3 regions of the Streptomyces yatensis genome follow, and region 3 is predicted to be linked to each of the others. Evidence: riboswitches for the same ligand, from Rfam matches in the RefSeq annotation. Region 3 holds a riboswitch; each other region holds the start of a gene.
The links. Region 3 has a riboswitch for cyclic di-AMP ahead of J8403_RS20380 (M23 family metallopeptidase). Riboswitches for the same ligand answer to the same signal wherever they lie in the genome.
Positions count from the first base shown of each region.

Region 1: another riboswitch for cyclic di-AMP. It lies ahead of J8403_RS12865 (M23 family metallopeptidase); the one in region 3 lies ahead of J8403_RS20380 (M23 family metallopeptidase).
Region 2: another riboswitch for cyclic di-AMP. It lies ahead of J8403_RS25405 (LysM peptidoglycan-binding domain-containing protein); the one in region 3 lies ahead of J8403_RS20380 (M23 family metallopeptidase).

Region 1 covers NZ_CP072941.1:3,196,470-3,202,154, reverse strand. Annotated here, with positions in the region: gene J8403_RS12875 (M16 family metallopeptidase) at 1-1,334, shown strand, start outside; gene J8403_RS12870 (M16 family metallopeptidase) at 1,355-2,737, shown strand; cyclic di-AMP (ydaO/yuaA leader) riboswitch at 3,051-3,214, shown strand; gene J8403_RS12865 (M23 family metallopeptidase) at 3,229-4,023, shown strand; gene J8403_RS12860 (GntR family transcriptional regulator) at 4,248-5,015, shown strand; gene J8403_RS12855 (HPr family phosphocarrier protein) at 5,211-5,492, opposite strand; gene J8403_RS12850 (bifunctional acetate--CoA ligase family protein/GNAT family N-acetyltransferase) at 5,683-5,685, shown strand, end outside.
Region 2 covers NZ_CP072941.1:6,032,483-6,038,167, reverse strand. Annotated here, with positions in the region: gene J8403_RS25425 (Ppx/GppA phosphatase family protein) at 1-306, opposite strand, end outside; gene J8403_RS25420 (DUF501 domain-containing protein) at 303-851, opposite strand; gene J8403_RS25415 (FtsB family cell division protein) at 920-1,402, opposite strand; gene eno (phosphopyruvate hydratase) at 1,521-2,801, opposite strand; gene J8403_RS25405 (LysM peptidoglycan-binding domain-containing protein) at 3,028-3,732, opposite strand; cyclic di-AMP (ydaO/yuaA leader) riboswitch at 3,740-3,909, opposite strand; gene J8403_RS25400 (LysM peptidoglycan-binding domain-containing protein) at 4,165-5,181, opposite strand; gene J8403_RS25395 (cytochrome P450 family protein) at 5,328-5,685, opposite strand, start outside.
Region 3 covers NZ_CP072941.1:4,908,520-4,914,204, reverse strand. Annotated here, with positions in the region: gene J8403_RS20385 (PP2C family protein-serine/threonine phosphatase) at 185-1,546, shown strand; cyclic di-AMP (ydaO/yuaA leader) riboswitch at 1,829-1,963, shown strand; gene J8403_RS20380 (M23 family metallopeptidase) at 1,975-3,165, shown strand; gene J8403_RS20375 (aldo/keto reductase) at 3,421-4,365, shown strand; gene J8403_RS20370 (hypothetical protein) at 4,436-4,744, opposite strand; gene J8403_RS20365 (DUF397 domain-containing protein) at 4,852-5,061, opposite strand; gene J8403_RS20360 (helix-turn-helix domain-containing protein) at 5,061-5,685, opposite strand, start outside.

The DNA.
Region 1 (5,685 bases), 1.7 Mb from region 3:
AGGCCGGCTCCGGCGGCCTGAAAGCGACCGAGCACCGCCTGGCCAATGGCCTGCGCGTGGTGCTCTCCGAGGACCATCTGACCCCGGTCGCCGCGGTCTGTCTGTGGTACGACGTCGGATCGCGCCATGAGGTCAAGGGGCGCACCGGCCTGGCTCACCTCTTCGAGCACCTGATGTTCCAGGGCTCCGCGCAGGTGACCGGCAACGGCCACTTCGAGCTGGTGCAGGGGGCCGGCGGCTCGCTCAACGGCACGACCAGCTTCGAGCGCACCAATTACTTCGAGACCATGCCCGCCCACCAGGTCGAGCTCGCCCTGTGGCTGGAGGCCGACCGGATGGGGTCCCTCCTGACCGCGCTGGACGAGGAGAGCCTGGAGAACCAGCGCGACGTCGTCAAGAACGAGCGCCGCCAGCGGTACGACAACGTCCCGTACGGCACCGCCTTCGAGAAGCTCGTCTCCATGGCGTACCCCGAGGGCCACCCGTACCACCACACCCCGATCGGCTCCATGGCCGACCTGGACGCGGCCTCCCTGGAGGACGCGCGGGAGTTCTTCCGCACCTACTACGCGCCGAACAACGCCGTGCTGTCGATCGTCGGCGACATCGACCCCGAGCAGACGCTCGCCTGGGTCGAGAAGTACTTCGGCTCCATCCCCTCCCACGACGGCAAGCGGCCGCCCCGCGACGGCACGCTCCCGGAGGTGATCGGCGGCCAGCTGCGCGAGGTCGTGGAGGAGGAGGTCCCGGCCCGCGCCCTGATGGCCGCCTACCGGCTGCCGCACGACGGCACCCGGGAGGCCGACGCCGCCGATCTGGCGCTGACCGTCCTCGGCGGCGGGGAGTCCTCCCGGCTCCACAACCGCCTGGTGCGCCGCGACCGCACCGCCGTGGCCGCCGGATTCGGCCTGCTGCGGCTGTCCGGCGCCCCCTCGCTGGGCTGGCTGGACGTGAAGACCTCCGGCGGTGTCGAGGTGCCGGCCATCGAGACCGCCGTCGACGAGGAGCTGGCCCGCTTCGCCGAGGAGGGGCCGACCCCGCAGGAGATGGAGCGGGCGCAGGCCCAGATCGAGCGCGAGTGGCTGGACCGGCTGGCCACGGTCGGCGGCCGGGCCGACGAGCTCTGCCGGTACGCCGTGCTCTTCGGCGACCCGCAGCTGGCGCTGACCGCCGTGGAGCGGGTGCTCGACATCACCGCCGAGGAGGTGCGGGCCGTGGCCGCGGCGCGGCTGCGCCCCGACAACCGCGCCGTGCTGGTCTACGAGCCCGTCCAGGGCGACGAGGACGCAGCCGACACCGCCGAGACCGACGCAGAAGGGGAGGCGGCCCAGTGAGCGACGCCGTCACCGCGACCATGACCTTCCACCCGCAGCCCAAGGGCGGCGCGCCCAAGCCGTGGGCGTTCCCGGCCCCCGAGCGCGGTGAGCTGGCCAACGGCCTGACCGTGCTGCGCTGCCACCGCCCCGGCCAGCAGGTCGTCGCCGTCGAGATCAATCTGGAGGCGCCGCTGGACGCCGAGCCGGCCGGGCTCGAAGGCGTCGCCACGATCATGGCGCGCGCCCTGTCGGAGGGCACCGACAAGCACGACGCCGAGGAGTTCGCCGCCGAGCTCGAGCGCTGCGGCGCCACGCTGGACGCGCATGCCGACCACCCCGGCGTCCGCGTCTCCCTGGAGGTCCCGGTCTCCCGGCTGCCCAAGGCGCTCGGTCTGCTGGCCGACGCCCTGCGCGCCCCCGCCTTCCCGGACGGCGAGGTCGAGCGGCTGGTGCGCAACCGGCTGGACGAGATCCCCCACGAGCTGGCCAATCCGGCCCGCCGCGCCTCGATGGCCCTCTCCGCGGCCCTCTTCCCGGCCGAGTCGCGGATGTCCCGGCCGCGCCAGGGCACCCAGGAGACCATCGAGGGCATCGACGCCGCGGCCGTGCGGGCCTTCTACGAGGCGCATGTCCGCCCCTCCACGGCCACCGCCGTGATCGTGGGCGACCTCACCGGGGTCGACCTCGACGGGGCGCTCGCCGACACCCTGGGCGCCTGGACGGGCGGGGCGGGCGCGCCGCGCGCGGTTCCCCCGATCGTCGCGGACGACCTCGGCCGTGTGGTGATCGTCGACCGGCCGGGCGCGGTGCAGACCCAGCTGCTCATCGGGCGCGTCGGCGCCGACCGCCATGACCGGATCTGGCCCGCGCAGGTGCTCGGCACGTACTGCCTCGGTGGCACCCTCACCTCCCGCCTCGACCGTGTGCTGCGCGAGGAGAAGGGCTACACCTACGGGGTGCGCGCCTTCGGCCAGGTGCTGCGCTCCGCGCCCCCTGCGCCCTCGGGCGGCTCCGCGGGCGCCGCCATGCTGGCGATCAGCGGCTCGGTGGCCACCGAAGTCACCGGGCCCGCGCTGGAGGACCTCTGGAAGGTGCTGCGCACGCTGAAGGAGGAGGGGCTCACCGACGAGGAGCGCGATGTCGCGGTGCAGAACCTGGTGGGCGTCGCCCCGCTGAAGTACGAGACGGCGGCGGCCGTCGCGGGCACTCTCGCCGACCAGGTCGAGCAGCATCTTCCGGACGATTTCCAGGCGCAGTTGTACGCCCGCCTCGCGGAGACCGGCACGGTGGAGGCGACCGCCGCGGTGGTGAGCGCCTTCCCGGCGGACCGGCTGGTCACGGTGCTGGTCGGGGACGCCTCGGCGATCGAGGAGCCGGTCCGGGCGCTGGGCATCGGCGAGGTGCGCGTCATCTCCGGCTGAACCGCCCGGAGTTGGCCGATTGGCCGGATCCGGCCGAGGAGCCGACGACCAGGCGGGCTCACTGACGATCCGGTCCGCTGACGATCCGGGTCCGCTGACGATCCGGCAGGCGGTCCGGTCAACGGGCTCACAACGGAAGGACCCTGGCCCCGTAAGGGTGTCGGGGTCCTTCCTTCATGCCCGATTTGCGGGAGTGACAGCTTGTTTGGTTTGTGGGGAGAGCAACAAAAAACCGGAACCGTTTGGTGATCGAAAGCGGGCCCGTTTAGCGTCAGTCCGGCTGTTCGCCAGCAACCCGCCGCACCCGCGGCACGGACAGTCATCGCCGAGTCCCCGTACGGCGCGAGCCAGGGGAGCCGGGGACCCACACGTCCCCAGGGGTGAATCGGGCCCCTTCCCCGGCCGGGGGAGGAGTCCGTAGGAGACCTTCCTGCTCCGAACCCGTCAGCTAACCCGGTAGGCGAGAAGGAAGGAAAGGAGTGCGCCTCAGCATGGCGTCCACCCGCACTGCCACCGGGAAACACCGCCGCACCACCAAGGTCAACGTCCGCACCGGCGCGAACGTCGTGGGCATCACCACCGTCGCCTCGGGTGTGGTCGCCGGGCTCACCGGACAGGCGTTCGCGGCCGACACGGCCCCCAGTCCCCGGCAGACCGGTCTGACCCAGGCGATCGTGATCGGCGACGGGATCGCGGACCACATCGAGGACCAGGCGCAGGCCCAGGAGACCGCCGCCGAGCAGGCCGCCGCCAAGGCCAAGGCGGAGGCGATCGCCCGCCAGGAGGCCGCCAGAAAGGCGGAGGCCGCGGCGAAGAAGGCCAAGGCCGAGCGCGAGGCCAAGGAGCGCGCGGCGCGCGAGGCCGAGCGCAAGCGGCTCAACACCTTCGAGACGCCGATCAGCGGCTCCTACGTCTCCACCGGCTACCACGCAGCCAGCGGACTGTGGTCCTCCGGCAGCCACACCGGCATCGACTTCCACGCCTCCTCCGGCACCTCGGTGCACTCCGTGGGCATGGGCGAGATCGTCGAGGCGGGCTGGGGCGGCTCCTACGGCAACAACGTCGTCATCAAGATGAACGACGGCACCTACACCCAGTACGGCCACCTGTCGTCGATCAGCGTCTCGGTCGGTCAGAAGGTCACCCCCGGCCAGCAGATCGGCCTGTCGGGCGCCACCGGCAACGTCACCGGGCCGCATCTGCACTTCGAGGCCCGCACCAGCCCGGACTACGGCTCGGACATCGACCCCCTGGCGTATCTGCGCTCGCACGGCGTCAACGTCTGACCCCGCGAGGCTGGGCGCACACCCGCGGTCCCGCGAGACTTCCGAGAAGGCCCCGTCCACCGGACGGGGCCTTCGGCGTGCCGCCGCCCGCCGGCCAAAAAATATCCATGAAATGCACTCCGCCATCGGAAAAGACGTCCGATGGGAATAGAGTCGTTCAACGCGCGTTCCATGGATGCGTTTCGCGGGCATTAAGGCGGAGGTTCGACAATGTGGGACCGGAAGTGAGCGGGGATACGACCGCGGTCCAGGGCGGTCGCCGGATTTCGGCGCATGCGGTGTGCACGGCGATTCGCGACGACATCGTCTCCGGCACCTATCGGCCCGGCAGCCGGCTCACCGAGGAACTTCTCGCCCGGCGTTACGGCGTCTCGCGGGTGCCGGTCCGCGAGGCCCTGCGCACCCTGGAGTCCGAGGGCTTCGTGACGACCCGGCGGCACGCGGGGGCCTGCGTCGCCCAGCCCTCCGAGCGCGAGGCGGCCGATCTGCTGGACATCCGGGCGCTGCTGGAGCCGCTGGGCGCCGCGCGGGCCGCACAGCGCCGCACCGAGGCCCATCTGAAGGTACTGCGCGGGCTGGTCCGGCTCGGCCGGGAGCGGGCCGGGCACGGCCGTCTCGGCGAGCTGCGGCCGCTGGGTGACTGGTTCCACGAGACGCTCGCCCAGGCGTCCGGCAGCCCGAGCCTGGCCGCGATGCTCGTCCAGCTCCGCCGCAAGACCGCGTGGGTGTACGCGGCCGCCCCCGCGCCGCAGCCCGCACCGCCCGGGGGCGTCCGGCGCCCCGACCCGGCCCCCGACCCGGCCGCGCGGGCCGTGGAGACCTGGGCGGAGCACGGTGCGCTGGTGGACGCGGTGGCGCGCGGCGACGCCGACCGGGCGCGGGCGCTCGCCGCCGCGCACACCGAGCGCGCGCTGGCGGAATACCGGTCGCGCCGCCCCATCCCGGTGAGGGCTTCGAAACATTCCGTAAACACGGCGAGCGGCCGGAATTAACAGCGATCCCGTAGACAAGGCTCGGGAATTCTCCGCGTTTGTTTCGCGGCGCCCGGTTCCCGGTCCGCCGAGTCCGGATGGAAACGGAAAAACAGCGGGGCCGCGGTGGCCGTAATGGTCACCGCGGCCCCGCCGTGCCGAACCCTTGAATCACACGGGAATCACTCAGGAATCACCGGTGAATCGGGCGGTGGATCAGACGGTCTCGGGAAGCTCCTCGAGGCCCTCCGCCACCAGCTTCGCCAGCCGGTCGAGCGCGACCTCGGCATCGTCCGCGTCGGAGGCGAGGACGACCTCCTCGCCGCCCTGGGCGCCCAGGCCCAGCACGGCCAGCATGGAGGCGGCGTTGACCGGGGTGCCGTCGCCCTTGGCGATCGTGATGGGGACGCCGGCGGCGGTGGCCGCCCGGACGAAGATCGACGCAGGGCGGGCGTGCAGGCCCTCGGCCCAGCCGATGGTGACGCGGCGCTCAGCCATGGTGTTGCCCTTCAGGTGTGACGGGTGCTGTTGTCTAGACCAAAATCATACGGTGTCCGGATTCACCCGGTCGATGTCCGAGTGAGCCCGGGCATGCCCGGACTGGCCCGATACGGACCTTCCCCCGACACTCGGCCCCGACGCAAGGGTGTCCACCATCCGGACCGGGTGGGCCCGTACCCTGGGCCCCATG
Region 2 (5,685 bases), 1.1 Mb from region 3:
CAGGATCTCCACGACCCCGCGCACGAACTCCTCGCGGTTCTCGGCGTCCCGGGAGGCGGAGGTGGCCACGAAGCGGATGCGCTCGGCGCCCAGCTCCCGGATCACCTCCGCATACTCGCGGCAGGCGGCGAAGGTGCGCTCCAGCGCCTCGGGGGCGAGCCGGCCGGTGCGGTCCACACCCTGGCCCAGCCGGACGATCTTCATCCGGCGGTCGAGCTCGCTCAGCTCCCCGGTGGCCGGATCGGCGTCCGCCACCAGCAGCCGGATCGAGTTGGTGCCGCAGTCCACGGCGGCGACGCGGGTCATGCGCTCTCCTCCCGGCCCGTGTCCTCGGCCCCGCAGAGGCTCACACACGGGCCCTTGCGCCACCACTCCGGCAGCATCGCCAACGCCTCGTCCCCGAGCGGATTGACCCCGGGCCCGGCCGCGAGGGCGTGGGCGACCAGGACGTGCAGGCACTTCACCCGGTCCGGCATCCCGCCCGCGCTGGGAAAGCCCTGGAGCACCTCGATGGCGTCGCGGCGCGCGATGTAGTCCTCATGGGCGGCGCGGTAGGCGGCGGCGAGCTCGGGATCGGAGGCCAGCCGGGCCGTCATCTCCTTCATCACGCCCTCGGCCTCCAGCGTGCCGATCGCGGACGCGGCGCGCGGGCAGGTCAGGTAATAGAGGGTCGGGAAGGGCGTACCGTCCTCGAGCCGCGGCGCGGTCTCCACGACGTCCGGATTGCCGCAGGGGCAGCGGTGCGCGATCGCACGCAGACCCCGGGGCACACGGCTGAGCTGCTCCCGTACGGCGTGAATGTCCGCGTCGGTGGGCGCGGTGGGCTCCGTCTGGGGCGGGGGCGTATCCATGAGTGGGAAGTTCTTCTTCTTCGTTTCGATTCGTCACCGGGTGCGACCGGCGGCCACAGCGCGGCGCCTCAGCGGCGCGCGCTGCCCGCCCCCGCCGCGTCCGCCGTGTCCACGGCGTCCCAGAGGTTGGAGTACCAGGGGCGGCCGGCCGCGCCCTGGTCGGTGGAGCGCTCGGTGGCGCCGCTGCCGTCCACCATGCTGTAGCCGGTCTCCCCCGGCATCAGGAAGTGCAGCCGCTCCCGGGCCTGCTGCTCGGTGTAGGCGGGGTCGCGCAGCCGGGCCTTCCGCTCCCGCAGCTTCTTCACGTCCTCGCGGGCGCGCTGGGCCTCGCTCCGCTGCTCGGCGATGTCGGAGCGCTGGGAGATGTACTGCCGCATCGGGTAGGCGAGCGCCACCACGAGGGAGCAGACGACCAGCGCGAGCAGGGCCGCGCGGCCGGTCAGCCGGCCCCGGCGGCGCTTGGTCCGCACCCGGTAGACCCGGGCGGCGGCATGTTCGCCGAGCGCCTTGAGCCTGGTCGCGGTGGAGAACCGTTCGCGATCCGCCGGCACGTCGCCTCCCCGATGATGACTTCGCTTGAGTGACGCGTAACGCCGTCCCCGGTCACGGTACGGGACCGCGGCCGGGGACGGGTGTCAGACGTGTCTGCTACTTGAGGACGTACGCGGGTCAGCCCTTGAAGCGCGGGAAGGCCGAGCGGCCCGCGTAGACCGCGGCGTCGTCGAGGATCTCCTCGATGCGCAGCAGCTGGTTGTACTTGGCCACCCGCTCGGAGCGGGCCGGGGCGCCGGTCTTGATCTGGCCGCAGTTGGTGGCGACGGCCAGGTCGGCGATGGTGACGTCCTCGGTCTCACCGGAGCGGTGCGACATCATGCACTTGTAGCCGCTGCGCTGGGCCAGCTCGACGGCGTCCAGGGTCTCGGTCAGCGAGCCGATCTGGTTGACCTTGACCAGCAGGGCGTTCGCGGTGTCGTTCTCGATACCGCGGGAGAGCCGCTCGGGGTTGGTGACGAAGAGGTCGTCGCCGACCAGCTGGACCTTGTCGCCGAGCTGCTCGGTGATGGTCTTCCAGCCGTCCCAGTCCTCCTCGTTCAGCGGGTCCTCGATGGAGACCAGCGGGTACGCGGCGACCAGCTCGGCGTAGTACGAGGTCATCTCGGCGGCGGTGCGGGACTTGCCCTCGAACTCGTACGACCCGTCCTTGTAGAACTCGGAGGCGGCGACGTCCAGCGCGAGCGCGATGTCCTGGCCCGGCTGGTAGCCGGCCTTCTTGATCGCCTCGAGGATCAGGTCGAGGGCCTCACGGTTGGAGCCGAGGTTCGGCGCGAAGCCGCCCTCGTCGCCGAGGCCGGTGGACAGGCCGCGCTCCTTCAGCACGGACTTCAGGGTGTGGTAGACCTCGGCGCCCCAGCGCACGGCCTCGGAGAAGGACTCCGCGCCGATCGGCGCGATCATGAACTCCTGGATGTCCACATTGGAGTCGGCGTGCGACCCGCCGTTGAGGATGTTCATCATCGGGACCGGCAGCAGATGCGCGTTCGGCCCGCCGAGGTAACGGAAGAGCGGGAGGTCGGACGCCTCGGAGGCGGCGTGCGCGACCGCGAGGGAGACGCCGAGGATGGCGTTGGCACCGAGCGAGGACTTGTCCGGGGTGGCGTCCAGGTCGAACATCGCCTGGTCGATCAGGCGCTGCTCGGTGGCGTCGTAGCCGACCAGCTCGGGGCCGATCTGCTCGATGACGGCGAGGACGGCCTTCTCCACGCCCTTGCCGTTGTAGCGGTTCTTGTCGCCGTCACGGAGTTCGAGGGCCTCGAAGGCGCCGGTGGAGGCGCCGGACGGAACGGCGGCACGGCCGGTGCTGCCGTCGTCGAGGCCGACCTCGACCTCGACCGTGGGGTTGCCTCGCGAGTCGAGGATCTCGCGAGCTACGACGACGTCGATGGACGGCACGAGGTTCTCCTTCGTATGGGTCTGCGGTAGCAGCACGAGCCTAACGGGCCCGGAGGGCTGCACCCCGCGTTCGCCCGCCCCACGAGACAGGGGCGTGACACAAAAAGCCAGATTCCGAATCACATATCCAGATTTCTGATGAATCCGGTCATGGGGGAGCCCCGGCGGGGCGCGCCATAGGGGCGGCACGCCCGACCGGGGCTCGGCTCTCAGGTGCTCACCCGGCTCAGCCGAGGTGGAGCTTCTGGCCCGGGTAGATCAGGTCGGCCTTCTCCACGATGTCGTCGTTCAGCTTGAAGAGCTTCTTCCAGCCGCCCTTGACGTGGTGCTCCTTGGCGATCGAGCCGAGGGTGTCGCCGGACTTGACCTTGTACTCGCCGTCACCCTTCTTGATCGGGCCACGGGGCTGCTCACGCGTGGCGCGCTCGGGCGCGGAGTGCGGCTGCGCCTTCGGCTGGGCAGGCTGGGCGGCCGGCGCCGACTTGGTGGAGGCCGACGGCTGGTCCTGCGAACCGGAGGGCGCGGAGGGCGCGGAGGGCGCGGAGGGCGCGGACGGGCTGCCGCCGGAGGTCAGACCCTTGCCGCAGACCGGCCAGGCGCCCTTGCCCTGGCTGCCGAGGACCTTCTCGGCGATCTGGATCTGCTGGCTCTTGCTGGCCTTGTCCGCGGTGGGGGCGTAGGCGGTGCCGCCGTACGCGGCCCAGGTGGAGCTCGAGAACTGCAGGCCGCCGTAGTAGCCGTTGCCGGTGTTGATCGACCAGTTGCCACCGGCCTCGCACTGCGCGACCTGGTCCCACTGGGAGCTGGTGGCCGCGGAGGCGGAGGTCGCCCCGATGAGGGGCGCGGCCACGGCGGCACCGGCGAGACCGGTGAGCGCGGCGATACGGGTGGCCTTGGAGGGACGGCGGTGCTTCCCGTTGGACTTCAGCATCGTTGGTTCGTTTCCTCACCGACGCCTACGAGGTGAGCTGTCGGGTTCGGACGTGAGTTGCCCGGCCGGTCGCGATGTGATCGCGCCCGGCTTCACCCCTAGCCGACGAGCCCGTGTCCACAGGCCACTCGGCACCTACCTTGGGTCCCCCGCTCCTGCCTTCGGCGCTGACGCGTCGGATTCCCCCCGACCGCCGGCAGGATTCGGCGTGACGATCGACGGTGCTCGCGGTGGCGAGCGGAAAGACGTTAAACACACCTCCCGAGAACGTTCAAACACCCCAAGGGCAGCGAATGGGGCTGTAATTGATCTCACCCGGCCCACATCGGCGCAGGTAGGGCCGGGTGAGGAGAGATCGGACAGGAGGTGTGGCCCGGAAATTGTGACGAGATGTATGTCTCACCGGAACCAGATCGGGCAATTCCCCCCGAATCACTGCTCCCTGATGGAGAGGTCAAGTCGCTGACCAGGGATGATCAGGTCGGGGTCGATTCCGATGAGCTCCTCGTTGCTCTCGTAGAGCCCTTCCCAACCTCGGGCCACATTCCGGTCCTCGGCGATCCCTGACAGATTGTCACCGGGGCGAACAGTGTAATCGTCGCCCGCGGGGCTCTGGTCGCGGTCCGCGGCGCCCCGCGAAGCGTGGCGGCCGGAGGGCTGGCCGTCCGCCGCGCCGCCGTCATCGGCCCGCTCCCCGGCGTCCGGGGAGCCGCGGTGGCGGCCGGAGGGCGAGGGGTCGGCGGAGGGATCCGCCGAGGACCCCTTCGAGCCGTCCGACGCCGAGTCGCCCGAGCCGTTCGAGCCGTCCGATGCCGGGTCGTCCGAGGCCGAACCCCCCGGCGTCCGGGTGCCCGATGCCGAGCCGTCCAGCCCGTCGGGGGACTTGGAGGTGTGGGGGACCTCCGGCTCCTCGGTCGATCCGGACGAATCCGGCTCACCGGTGCCGTCGGACGTACCCGAACGGTCCGCCTCCGGCGAGGAGGAGCCGTCCCGGCCCCGGTCCCCCGCCTCGCCCCGGCCGGTCCCCTGGTCGGGGGTGGCCGTGCCGCCGGGGTTCACATCGGGGGCGCCGGAGCCGTCGGTGAGCCCGGCGCCCAGCGCACAGCTCGGCCAGGCGTCGGGGCCGCGGTCGCCGAGGATCGACTGGGCGACGGATATCTGCTGGGAACGGCTGGCCAGGTCGGGGCGCGGGGCGTACTCCGTGCCGCCGTAGTCCTTCCACATGTCGAGGGTCAGCTGCAGCCCGCCGTAGAAGCCGTTGCCCTCGTTGGCGCTCCACATACCGCCGCTCTCGCACTCGGCGACCTGGTCCCAGGTGGCGGTGTCGGCGGCCTGGGCGCCCGAGGCCCCGAAGAGGGGCAGGGCGATGCTCGCTCCCGTGACCCCCGCCGCGACGATGATGGCCGGAGCCTGACGGGGGCGACGGTGTCGACCATTACCGGAACGCATGCGATTGCCCTCTCTATGGCGAACTCGGTTGCCGGTGAACATAGCGAGGGCACTCGATCATCACAAGCCGATGTATCCCAGGTCACGCCGAGGTCACACGGCTGATCATTCGTCACCAATGTCCGTACGAAAGGGGCTTGGACGCCTCAGTGGTCCGCGGAATTCCAGGTCACCGGGAGCGTGCGCAGCCCGCGCATGATGAGCCCGCCGCGCCACCGCAGATCCTCCGGATCCGCCGCGAGCCGCAGCCCGGGCAGGCGCCGCAGCAGGGTGGCGATCGCGGTCTGCGCCTCCAGCCGAGCCAGCGGGGCGCCGAGGCAGTAGTGGATGCCGTGGCCGTAGCCGAGGTGCTGGTTGTCGCGGCGGGTGAGGTCGAGCACATCGGGCTCCGCGAACCGCTCGGGGTCCCGGTCGGCCGCGGCGAGCACCACCAGCACCGGCTCCCCCTCGGCGATGCGCTGCCCCGCGAGGGTGAGCGGCTCGGTGGCGAACCGCCAGGTGGCG
Region 3 (5,685 bases):
CTTGGCCGACATCGATTCGCCTGGCAGCCCGTCAGCCGGAAGCCTGGTGACGAAGTGGCGAAGGCGACGAAGGCGACGAAGACGGAGAAGGTGGATAAGGCGGCGAGAGTCGCGGCGGCGACGCCGTGACGACGGCGACGCCGTGACGACGGCGGGACGCGGACCAGGGAAGCGAGAGAAGCCGGTGCGGGTGCGAGGGAGCAGGGCTCGTACGGGCGCCCGTACTCAGTGGCGTACGGCCTGGCCCCGGCTGAGCCGCCCGCACACCCACCGCCGCCGCACCCGTCTGCGCACGCTCATCGACACCGGCGCCGCGACCGGTGGTGCCTCCGCCGACGGGCTCACCGGCCCCACCGCGGGGCCCGTCCCGGCCGAGGACGCTCACCAAGGGCTGCCGGGCCGCCGAGTGGCCCGCTGGGTTCCCGCCCTCCTCATCCTCGGCGGCATCAGCTTCGACCTGGCCACCCCGTCCGGCTACACCGCCTCGCCCTTCTTCGCCGCCGCCCCTCTGGTCGCCGCGGCGCTCTTACCGCTGCGCCAGACCATCCTCATGGCCGTCATCGCCGTCCTCACGACCTGTCTGCTGGCGGAGTTGCACGGTGTGACGGACCCGACCCAGGCGGCCACCGAGATCGTCACGGTCGCCACCGTGACCGTGCTGGCGGTGGCGATCAACCGGGTCGTACGCCGCAGCTACCACCGGCTCGCCTCGGCGCGCGGCGTCGCGGAGGCGGCCCAGCGCGCCGTCCTGCCCGCGCCGCCCGCCCGTCTCGCCGGGCTCGAGATCGCCGCGCGCTACGTACCGGCGGAGAAGTACGCGGCGATCGGCGGTGACCTGTACGCGGTCCAGGACACCCCGCACGGCGTACGGCTGATCGTCGGCGACGTACGCGGCAAGGGGCTGGGGGCCGTGGAGGTCGTGGCGATCCTGCTGGGCTGCTTCCGGGAGGCGGCGGAGCAGGAGACGACCCTGGAGGCGCTCGTGGGCCGGCTGGAGCGGGCGCTGCAGCGGGAGGGCGCCCGGCGGGCCGACCTGGAGGTGTTCGAGGGGTTCACGACGGCGGTGGTGGCCGAAATTCCGCGCGGCGCCTCCACCCTGCGGCTGCTCAACCGCGGCCATCCGGCGCCGCTGCTCCTGGAGGAGGACGGCGCGGTGCGCGCCCTGGAGCCGGAGGCGGCGGCGCTGCCGGTGGGGATGGGGGAGTTGGCCGGGTGGCCGGACCGGGTGATGGAGCTGGGGTTCGAGGAGGGGGAGACGCTGCTGCTGTTCACGGACGGGGTGACGGAGGCCCGGGACCGCAACGGCGAGTTCTACGACCCGGCGAAGCAGCTGCGCGGCCGCCGCTTCGCCGATCCGCAGGAGCTGCTGGACGCGCTGGTGGCCGATGTCGAGCGCCATACGGACGGCGGGACGTCGGACGACATGGCGCTGCTGGCGGTCCGCCGCACCCCGGCCCGCGGGAACGGCCGGGGGAACGGGCGCGACGACGGTGATGCGCACCGCACCGGCCCTACGGGGGACGGCGATGCCTCCCACCGTGCGTAGCCGTCCGGGCCCATACCGTGCGTAGTCGACCGAGCTCCCTCCGCATAACAATTGCTGCACGATCGGCCCGCACGCGTTTTTGGGAACCTTTGACCAGTGTGCCGACTCGCCCCCATCTGTCCCCTCTTGAGCGCTAAGTTCATGCCAAAGGTGCGCGGATTCCTCAGAACAGCTTGGAATCACATCGCGCTCTCTATTAACGTTCGATAACGCAGCGCGGTCGTCACAACCGTCGCAAGGGCGGCACCGTGCGCCGTCGCCGAATCCCGTACGCACACCGGCAGTACCGCACCACCAGCAGCACCAAGGGAACCGGGGAACCAACACCTTGGGGTGAATCGGGTCGAACCTGACCCGTAGGAGACCTTCCTGCTCCGAACCCGTCAGCTAACCCGGTAGGCGAGAAGGAAGGAAAGGAGTGCGCCTCCGTGGCGTCCAACAGGTCTGCCCTGGACGAGGCCCCGTATCGCACACGGGGAGGCGGTTTGGGGACCGCCACCGCCTACGGCCCCGGCTTTGACGCCGGCGCCGGGATGAGTTCCGGGGACGGCCACTTCGCCCCCGACGATCGGTTCGCGGACGCGGATGGGGACGCGTTCCAGGGCCCGGGTGCCGGATTCGAGACCGAGCCCTGGGAGGAGTGGAACCCCACCGAGGAGTCCATCGCTCCCGTACGCGGCCGGCACCGCGTGGCCAAGCAGCGCGGCGGGACCATGGCGCGCAGCGGCGCCGTCCTGGGGGTCGGCGTGATCGCGGCGGTCGGTGCGGGCGGTATGGCCAGCGCCAAGGACCGTCCCAAGCCGCCCATTTCCATGCCGGATCTCGGCCATGTCGCCGATGAGGTCAAGGCCAGCCTGCCCGCCGCCAAGGACCTGCCCGGCATCGGCTCCTGGGCGTCGGACGACAGCGGCGGCCCGCAGACGGCCGCCGCCCCGCTCTCCCAGGCAGGCCTGACCAGCGAGGACGAGCAGCGCGGCACCACCGACGCGGGCGAGGCGCTCCGCGCCCGCATCCTCCAGCAGGCCGAGAACCAGCAGAACGCGGCGGACGAGGACAGCCGCACCGCCGCGGCGAAGGCGGCCGCGGAGAAGGCATCCGACCAGGCCGCGGAGGTGGCCGCCCAGCGCAAGGCCAAGGCCGAGGCGGAGAAGAAGGCCGCCGAGCAGCGGGCCAAGGAGGCGGCCGAGAAGAAGGCCGCGGCCGAGCGCCAGGCCAGGCTCGCCGCCGCGTACACCCTCCCCGTCGGCTCGTACACCCTGACCGCGAGCTTCGGCCAGGCGGGCGACATCTGGTCGGCCGACCACACCGGCCAGGACTTCGCCGCCCCGACCGGCACCCCGGCCAAGGCGGTGCACGGCGGCACCATCACCCAGGCGGGCTGGGCCGGTTCGTACGGCTATCGCATCGTGCTGACCCTCAGCGACGGCACCGAGATCTGGTACTGCCACCTGTCCTCGATGGTCGTCACCTCGGGCAAGGTGACGGCGGGCGACGTCATCGGCCGCGTCGGCGCCACCGGCAATGTGACCGGCCCGCACCTCCACCTCGAGGTCCGGCCGGGCGGCGGCTCGCCGATCGACCCGATGCCCTGGCTGCGCCAGCACGGGATGAACCCCTGATCAACCCATGATCAACCCCTGATACTCCGGCGGCTCTGGCGCTCTCTCCCCCCTTGACGCCAGGGCCGCCGGTTCAGGTCCCGACGGGGCCGCCCCTCAGAAACACCTTCGAGGAACGGCCCCCTCAGGAACACCTCCGAGGTAACGGCCCCCTCAGGAACACCTCCGAGGCCCCCCGAGGAACGACGCCCTCAGGAACACCCCAAAGGCAGACCCCCAGGAACAACCCCGCCCGGCCACTCGTTGTAGAAACGTATGGCTGACAACACACAGAAGATCGGTGACCTGTCCGTCTTCCCGTTCTCCCTCGGCGGGAACGTCTTCGGCTGGACCGCCGACGAGGCCGAGTCCTTCCGGGTGCTCGACGCCTTTGTCGCGGCGGGCGGCAATTTCATCGACACCGCCGATGTCTACTCCGCATGGGTGCCGGGCAACGAGGGCGGTGAGTCCGAGACCGTCCTCGGCAACTGGTTCGCCTCCCGGCGCAACCGCTCCGACATCGTCCTCGCCACCAAGGTGGGCGGCGGCTTCCCGGAGCCGCGCGGCTTGACCTCGTCCGCCATCAAATCGGGCGTCGAGGAATCCCTCCAGCGGCTGCGCACCGACTACATCGACCTCTACTACACCCACTACGACGATCCGTCGGTGCCGGTGGAGGAGATCATCAGCACCCTCGACGAGCTGGTCAAGGAGGGCAAGGTCCGCGAGATCGCCGCGTCCAACGTCAGCGCGGAGCGCCTGGAGGCCCTGCTGACCTTCTCCACCCAGGAGAGCCTGGCCCGCTACGTCGCCCTCCAGCCGCACTACAACCTGGTCTCGCGCGACACCTTCGAGGGCGAGCTGGCCGACGTCGCCGCCCGCCACGACCTGGCGACGATCCCGTACTACTCCCTGGCGTCCGGCTTCCTCACCGGCAAGTACCGCCCGGGCACGGCGGTCGACAGCCCCCGCTCCTCGGGCGCGGCCCAGCACCTGGAGACCGAGCGCGGCCAGAAGGTCCTCGCCGCCCTGGACGACGTCGCCGCCAACCACTCCACCGAGCCCGCCACGGTCGCCCTGGCCTGGCTCCTCGCCCAGCCCACGGTCGTGGCCCCCCTGGCCAGCGCCAGCTCCGTCGACCAGCTCCCGCCCCTCCTGGCGTCGGTCGACCTCAAACTGACCCAGCCGGAACTGGACCTGCTGACCTCGGCGTCGGACTGAGCACCCCCCGACCAGACAGAACTCCAACGAGGGCGGGCACCCAAGACCAGCCCAGACCAGCCCGCCCTCGTCACTCCTCCCGCACGAGGCCCGCATTCGCAGCCCGTGTCCAGAGAAGGCGCTGCCACTCATTGGCGTCCGGTGCGGGCTTGGTGGTCAGTACGGGGTCCGGGCCCGTCCCGATGAGATGCAGCAGCGACCGGACGACGCCGTGGCAGTCGTCCGCACCGAAACAATCGGCCAGAGCCCTGGCCTCCTGAGCCGTGACCGGCGTGGGGCTCGCGTGAATCTGCTCGACGCGCCTGTCGATCTCCTCCCCACTCGCGTCCCCATCGGGAAGCGGGCCATCGGCGATGAATGCCTGCACCTCGGGTCTCATACCCGAAATGATCGTCCGCGGCGACTGCCCTGGCTGGGCAAGACGCCTAGGCAGGGCGGGCAAGTCGAGGTACGAACACAGCGGTTAAGCGCCCACGAAAGCGGGCTTCAGCCCAACTGCCCGTCCAGCACGGCCGTCACGAAGTCCGCCCAAGCGCGGCGCGAGAACCCGAGTATGGCCCCGTCCGGATCCTTGGAATCCCGCACGGCGGTCAAGCCCTGCCGGAAAGCAGCCTCGACGCACTCGGTGTTGCCGGCGCCGCTGTAGGAGGACTTGAACCAGCCACCGTCTTTATCGGATATGCAGGGCTCGCGCATCAGATCTCCTCACGGACGTGTTCGATGAGGGCGGAGGACGCTGCCATGTCCAGCGCCTGAGCGCGAAGGTAGTCGAACGCGACGCGGTAGCGCTCCAGTTCCTCGTCCTTCTCCATGAAGAGCGAGCCGGCGTGAATGTCTACGTACACGACGTCCAGTGAGGGCTCGGCGCCCCCGAGGATCACGAAGCTCCCCATCGCCGCTGAGTGCGCGCCCTTGGCGAAGGGCAGCACCTGGAGCGTGATGTCGGGCGACTCGTTGGCCCGCAACAGGTGGTCGAGTTGCTCCCGCATCACATCCCGAGATCCGACGACTCGCCGGATCACCGACTCGTCGAGGATGGCCCAAAGATGTGGTGGCTTCGGACGGCTCAGGATCTCCTGCCGCTTCATCCGAAGGTCGACCAGCCGCTCGATCTCCTTCGCAGACAGGCGCATCTCCGAGGCATGCTGCACCGCTTCCGTATATCCGCGCGTCTGCAGAAGCCCCGGCACGTACAGGCAGGCGAAGTGATCCTCCCGAGCCGCCTCGTCCTCCAACGTGAACAGCAGGTTCATGCTCTCAGGCAGGGAATCCGCGAAGGAGGTCCACCACCCCTGCCGCTTTGCGTCCTTGGCGAGGCCG